Regions from separate parts of the Bifidobacterium kimbladii genome, predicted to be linked through region 1. Evidence: riboswitches for the same ligand, from Rfam matches in the RefSeq annotation. Region 1 holds a riboswitch; the other holds the start of a gene.

Region 1 (3,407 bases):
TGATCTATGTGCGCTGTGGCGCCTTATTCATTTCCCTCGTGCTTGTCGTTTGCCGCGGAATCCTTGGGCTTGGACTGCAGGGGATTGTGATGGTAGATAAGGGCGAAGGCAGCCAGGGTCTCGATCATGCTGGCGATGATCCAGGTGATCACGATGGCGTTCTGGTGTTTGCCGACTGTTCCCATTCGGGTGAAGATGAAGACATCCATGATGAAGGTCTGCAGCACCAGAAGGACCGTCGCCACGACTACCGTCCTGGTATGCCTGTCCGCCTCAGTTCCCTCTCCTTCTGGTTTGCCAGGAGACTTGAAGCTGGCATAGGAGAGGAGCCAGATGCCAATTCCGAAGAGGACGGCGGCAAGAGGCAGTGAGAAGAAGATCGGCATGGTGCTCAGGCTGAGCCCCAAAGCTGCGACCAGGACTGCCGATGCCAGGCCCAGATAGAAGGAATCATGGTTTTTGGCCTTGGGTGGTTTGGCAGGTTGGCTTTCCTTAGTCGGCTGGGATGGTTTCTCGACAGATACAGGCGCATCCTTTGCGGCAGTCTTATTGGGTTGGCTCGGCTTGTCGTCATGAGAGGGACCATCATGCTCTCTGTCTACGTGGCCGGCTTGTTCCTGTTTATTTCGTGCTTCAGGTCTGCCATGATCAGTGTCCTTGCTGGATGAGTCCCTGCCTTCCTTCTCGCCTGTTTGTTCTGGTGCGGGCTTCGGCTTGGATGCATTTGCTGCTTGATTTTCTTTTCTGGCGTTCACAGTCTCCACCGGTTTTGGCATGCGGTTCTTGTCGTTCATGGTTGTTTGTTGGGAACTTTCACGTGTGTTGTCGCTCCGCGAGGAGTTGCCCTCATGCCTGCCTTGGTTCTTATTTGCACGTTCATTTCGATTGTTGCTCATCTGATCCTCCAGGCTTGTACTTCCCGTCACTTGTGGCAGGTCATCTGGCAGCCTGCCTATTTTCAGGAAGCAACCTCCGTTGAGGCCAGTTTATGTGTCATTCTCTCGTGAAAGTGTCATTGACTGGCACTAGGTCGGCATCATTTCGATATTGACCAAGTGCAGGTGAAGCACAGAGAGTTAGACGGGAGGTAGGGCCGGCAAAAGCGCAGGATTCGTTGCACTATATTCAACGAGGGAGGGTGCTGGTTTATGCATGAGCAGCATCGGCGGTCATGATTAATGTTGCTGATCAGTCAGATGATTGTATATCCTGACTTGTCGAGGGCATCCAGGACGGCAGGGAAGTCCTCGGCCTTGGTAAGGACATAGTCCGTGTTGTAGGTCGAGACGGCGAAAATGCCTATGCCCTTGTTTGCCAGAATGGTGGCGATGGGCGCCAGGATGCCGATGAGTGAAAAGTCGAGAATGCCTTGGATGCGGAAGGCCCGCCACCCGTCACTGCGCTCCAGGGTCTGGCTGGGAACCATGTCGGCTGTACAGGCCAATGAAGCCTCTTGGTCGGTTCGTCCTGTAAAAACAAAAGGTGAGTTCAGATCAATCTCTGTATAATCAGCAACTTTGCAGACAGTCAGTTCCGCTTCTATGGGTTGGATGCAGATACCCTGCCCTTGCCTTGTCGCTGAGCTGCAATTCTTGGTCGTGAATGAATCGCTTTTTAAATATGATCTGATGATGGCGTATAGCGCAACTAGGGCCCATACGCATTCAAGGGCAAAAAAGGCCCACCTCTGGTTAGCCAGAGCATCGACGGCCAGCAAACATGCGCCGATAAGGTTCAAAAACAAGATTGACCCGGCTGCCGCTGGGCAGGCCTAGCAGCATCATCGAAGCAAAGGCCATGAGGAGCAGCAGAAATCCAACAAGCTGAGTCATTAGGAACAAACCAACCACATCCTTCCACGAGTGACCTGTTGAGCATCGTCGTCGATCCGGGTACGGCGCGTCTCGTCCGGGGAAGGAATGCTTCCGAAAGATACTGTAGCATTACTGGCAGGGGTCGAAAGTCCGGTGTGCATCCCCATAAGCAGAGGATGAATATATAGCCAAAAGTGGTAGGCAATACTGTCTTCCTATGCTTTGTTAGATTGCAGGAGGGCATCACCAAGGAGACGATAGCGCATGGAAAAACTGCAGCTGAGCAATGGCTTTGAGCTTCCCATATTGGGATTCGGAGTCTACCAGATAGGTGATCTGGATGAATGCAGACGTGGTGTGGCATCGGCCCTCGATTGGGACTACCGCCTTATCGATACAGCTGCCTTCTATGGCAACGAGAGAGCAGTGGGGGATGCGCTGAGGGAATCTGCTATTCCTCGAGAGGAAGTGAGCCTTTCCTCAAAGGTCTGGATTCAGCAAAATGGTTACGAGGGGACGATGCAGTCCTTTGAAAAGACCCTGATCAACCTGCAGACGGACTACCTGGATCTGTACCTTATCCATATGCCTTATGGCGATTATCAGGGGTCGTGGAGAGCTATGGAAGACCTGTATGACCAAGGCCGCGTTCGTGCCATCGGAGTCTGCAATTTCCTGCCTGACCGGCTAATTGATTTGATCCTTTCCAGCAGAATCGCGCCTATGGTCAATCAGATTGAGCTGCATCCCTTCACTCAGCAGATCGCACTTCGAAAGGTCATGGACGAGCAGGGGGTTGCACCCATGGCCTGGGCGCCTCTGGCTAAAGGTCGTCGGGGAATTTTCGACAATCCTGTCCTCATGCGTATCGGCCAGCGCTACGGCAAGACATCGGCCCAGATAGTATTGCGCTGGCTGACCCAGCAGGGGATATGCGCCATCCCGAAATCCGCGCATGAGGAACGGATTCGCGAGAACCACAATATTGCAGATTTCAGTCTTGATGATGACGATATGCATGACATCAGAGCCATGGATACAGGAGGTCGCCTATTTCTTAATGTGGATACGCCTGAGGAGACCACACGTCTGCATGGGTTATCTTATACACAGTGACTGAGGTCCGCTGAGCTGATAAGACGAGGGCGCCCGCACTTTAAGATTCCTGTGTGGATGCCCTCGTCTTGATATTAGGGATTCTTGCTGAGGCTCTTCATGCGCCTGCGCCTATTGTGCCGGCCAGTCGCCTTGCAGACAGCTCGAGTAATCTTTGGCTGCCTTTTCCAGGCTCTGATCGCTCATACCTGAGCTAACGCCGGTCAGAATAAAGGGCTTCCGATAGACGGTTCCAATGAGATTGCTGGTAGCTTTGAACGGAGCCAGGAGCTCGTCCACCGTATAGCCGAATTCGCCCTCATGGTGATAGTTCTCTCCGGCAGAGCCGACCGAGACGGCGAGCATGAGTTCCTTGCCTTTCAGGGCATCGCCGTGGGTACCGTAGGCCCATCCGTAGGTAAGTACCAGGTCTTCCCACTCCTTGAGCAGCGGAGGACAGCTGTACCAATACATGGGAAACTGCCATACCAGACGGTC
Region 2 (3,407 bases), on a different contig from region 1:
CCGACGGCAACTGGCACACCGGTCGCGGCCAGCGCCCGGTTCAGGTCCTGCCAGACCTTTTGGGCATGTCGGGGTTCTCCCGCAGCCATGAAGCTTGGACGGTTGCCGCGACGCAGATCCGCGTAAAGGGTGAACTGGGAGATGGAGAGGATGGAGCCGCCGCAGTCCAGGACCGACCGGTTCATCCGGCCCTCCTCGTCGGCGAAGATGCGCATCCGGGTCAGCTTGCGGACGGCATAGTCCACTTGGGCATCGCCGTCGCTGTCCTGGACGGCCACTAGAAGCAAGAGTCCTGTGCCGATGCTTTGGGGTTTAAAATCAGGATCCGGCTGTCCTTGCTCGTCGACCACATCGACTCGGGCATGGCTGACCCGTTGTATGACGATTCTCATGGTTCCAGTCTAAATACTTCAGGCGTTGTTGTAGTACCGCAGGGTACAGCTGGACCGGTACCTGGTGAAGGTCGTACTGGAGAACCGCTTGAAGACTGGCATGAAGGGCGTCCACTTCAATGTAGTCATGGCAGGGCTGGTTCCTGTCAATGGTTCAGTCGATGGTTCAGTCGATGGCTGTCCCTTCAACTCTTACGATGCCTAGTTTCAGGTCGAAGTCCGCGGTGCCTGTGTTGCCAAGGCAATATGACGTGCTGCCTCTTCGGCGCAATCCTGATCGGTGTGCATGGAGGATGTCATGAGGAATTACCTACTTACTCCGCTGACGGGCGGATTCCGATCAGTCATGGTTTTTCCTTGGATCGTCTCAGATTCGTTGGCGCCGCTGGATTATGCAGACGTATCCGTCAACTGACTGCTGCGGTCATGATCCAGTCGGTCTGTAGATCCTAGCCCAAGGTGAAGGTGTGCTCCCCAGTCCGTTTGAAGCCCATGGCTTGGTAGAAACGTTGGGCGGGCTCATTGTGCTCCCATACACCCAGCCAGGTTTTGCTCAGGCTCTGGTTCCTGGCACGTTTGAAGGCTCGATTGATCAACAGGGTGCCCAATCCGCGGTGCTTGAAATCCGATAGGACGTATAACCGCTCGATCTCCATGGATGTGTCGCCGAACTGCTCTGTTTGGGCCTTCCCGGTGTTGAGCTGCATGTAGGCTGCGGGCGTGCCGTCCACGCTGGCCAGAAAAAAACGGATTCAGGTTCGGACAGTTGTGACTTGACCAGTTCGGGGGAGAAGGAGTGCCGGAGGTAGTCTTCCATGTTCTCTTGGCTGTTGTCGGCGGCGAAGGTGTCGCGGAAAGTGGTAATGCCCAAGGAACGTATCAGTCCGGCATCATCTGATGTGCATTGCCGTATTGTTGCGGTCATGATAGCGATTCCTTTCCTCATTGATTCTGCTGCTTGGATATATCTGCTTTGATAGGCACTGTTTTCAGTTGACGACCTTGAGTCCGACCACGCAAGCAACCAGGCCGATGATGAGCAGGATGCGGGCCAGCGAAACAGGTTCCGATCCCGTGGCCATGGCATATAGGACAGTCAAGGCAGCTCCGATGCCGACCCAGACCGCGTAGGCCGTGCTGGTTGGGATGTTGCGCATGGCAAAGGCCAGACCCATCATGCTGAGAATCAGTCCTACAATAAAAACGATGTCAGGGACGATTTTGGTAAAACCTTGGGATTTACCTAGCGCGGTGGCCCAGACCGATTCACAGACGCCAGCGAATATGAGTACGATCCACGAGGACATGGTTCCCTTTCGGCAAGTCTTGTCGCTGTCCGGGTACTTGACCATCGTCCGGGAACCTGAATCAGATTCTGGCCATCAGAATAGCACGAGGCAGCACCCTGATAGTTGAATAGCAAGGGAGCGGTCGACGGTCCATTGCGAGAGGGAATCAGGGTTGATTCAGGGTCGTTTCAGGGGTTTGCCGGATGTTGTCTTACGCGCCGATCGACTATTCATATAAATAGAGGCATGTAGCTGTATGTACGCACGAGGATGTGGCAGGTGAATGAATCATGACTTGGGCCTTGCGTGACCTGAAAGCCAATAATGGCATCTGGGCTGGCGTCTTTATCGTTCTTGTGGTCACCCAAACCCGGCTCTGCGCCATGAGCGTGAGTATGGGCGTCAACAGCTATTACCAGGGTTTGTCGGCTAAGACCAGGGATCCTGCCAAGAGTCTCGCATCGGCCCTGAGTTTGGTCTTCCTCACAGTCATTGTGCTCGGCTGCCTGGTGATTAAGCAGACCTTGCAGGCATCGATTCGCCAACGTCGGCAGGGGTTGTCCCTTCTTTCGCTGCTGGGAGCCACGCCTAAGCAGGTCCTGGTGCTTACGCTTTTGCAGGTGATGATTCTGGCTCTGCCGGCCTCCCTTGTTGCTGTGGTTCTTTCACCTGCGCTGGCTGGAAGGATCCTGGATTGGTATTCCACAGGGATGCGAATGCCGGTACATTTCGCTTTTACCTGGCACGTTTTTCCCAGGTCTGCCCTGACTGGTCTTGCAGTGGGATTGGCCACGGTCGTCTTGGCGACCAGCCGGACATTGCGGGATTTGGGGAAGATGACACCCGTCCGGATGGTGCGCCGTGCTGAGGAGAGCGAATCGGTTGAACGGCCGCGACATGGACGTGGTCTTGTATCGCTTTTCCTTGGGCTGGCCTTGCTGCTATTGCCGTTGCCTGTCTTTGCCTATCTTTCGCACATCGGCTCTGGGGCCTTAGAGCCTAAGCAGGTCCAGGCGGTCATAAGTGCCGTTGGAAGTGGACCGCTGTTTGCTATTCTCTTGCTGCTGATTGCCTTGGCACGTTCTGGGGGGCCAGTTATAAGCAGGATCACTCAACTTTGGACTGCTCTGGTCCCCTCGTCGTCTGCTGTCTGGCGGATAGCGCGTTCACAGGCTGTGGCCAGGAGTCGAGATACGACATTCGGCTCAACAGTTATAGCTCTGACTGCCTGTATGTTTCTGGTTGGTGGTCTGTTGGCTGCCGGAGGCACCAGTACCATCGCCATGAACAAGGTACCGGGAATAGAGAACGTCACATCGGGTGGAACCCTGGAGTTGCTCTATGGTTTCTGGGCAGCGCTGCTGGTCGCCCTGGTCGGCGTGATTGCGGGGTTCGCCATCGCCGCTCGGGATCGTGACCTAGATTTGGCGCTCCTGTCAATTGCCGGCGCAAACCCGCGGCAGCTGACTGCTATATCCATATTGGACGGCACCATCGTGATGACTACGGGCATTATCATCGCAGCGGGCGGCACCGGACTGGTCGGACTGAGTACAGCTATGGTCTACTGGCCGCTTGTCCATAGTCTGTCCATGGTTTTTCCTTGGCAGGTCTTCCTTATATGCGGATTGCCGATTATCGTCGTCGGCTCGCTGGCGACCATGCTGACGGCGCGGCCTGCTTTGAAGCGCTCGCCCATAGCCATTCTGCAAGGCGCCGTAGGCGA

Evidence for each region. Region 1 has a riboswitch for guanidine ahead of QRX41_RS00710 (ACT domain-containing protein). Riboswitches for the same ligand answer to the same signal wherever they lie in the genome.
Region 2: linked by a shared signal. The riboswitch ahead of QRX41_RS06315 (DMT family transporter) and the one ahead of QRX41_RS00710 (ACT domain-containing protein) in region 1 are both predicted to bind guanidine.

Annotation. Positions count from the first base shown of each region.
Region 1 covers NZ_JASTZZ010000001.1:176,637-180,043, reverse strand. The annotation lists gene QRX41_RS00715 (hypothetical protein) at 24-896, opposite strand; gene QRX41_RS00710 (ACT domain-containing protein) at 1,193-1,444, opposite strand; guanidine-III (ykkC-III) riboswitch at 1,872-1,932, opposite strand; gene QRX41_RS00705 (aldo/keto reductase) at 2,079-2,930, shown strand; gene QRX41_RS00700 (NAD(P)H-dependent oxidoreductase) at 3,042-3,407, opposite strand, start outside.
Region 2 covers NZ_JASTZZ010000004.1:81,447-84,853, reverse strand. The annotation lists gene dtd (D-aminoacyl-tRNA deacylase) at 1-392, opposite strand, end outside; gene QRX41_RS06320 (GNAT family N-acetyltransferase) at 842-1,123, opposite strand; gene QRX41_RS06315 (DMT family transporter) at 1,382-1,699, opposite strand; guanidine-III (ykkC-III) riboswitch at 1,708-1,771, opposite strand; gene QRX41_RS06310 (FtsX-like permease family protein) at 1,972-3,407, shown strand, end outside.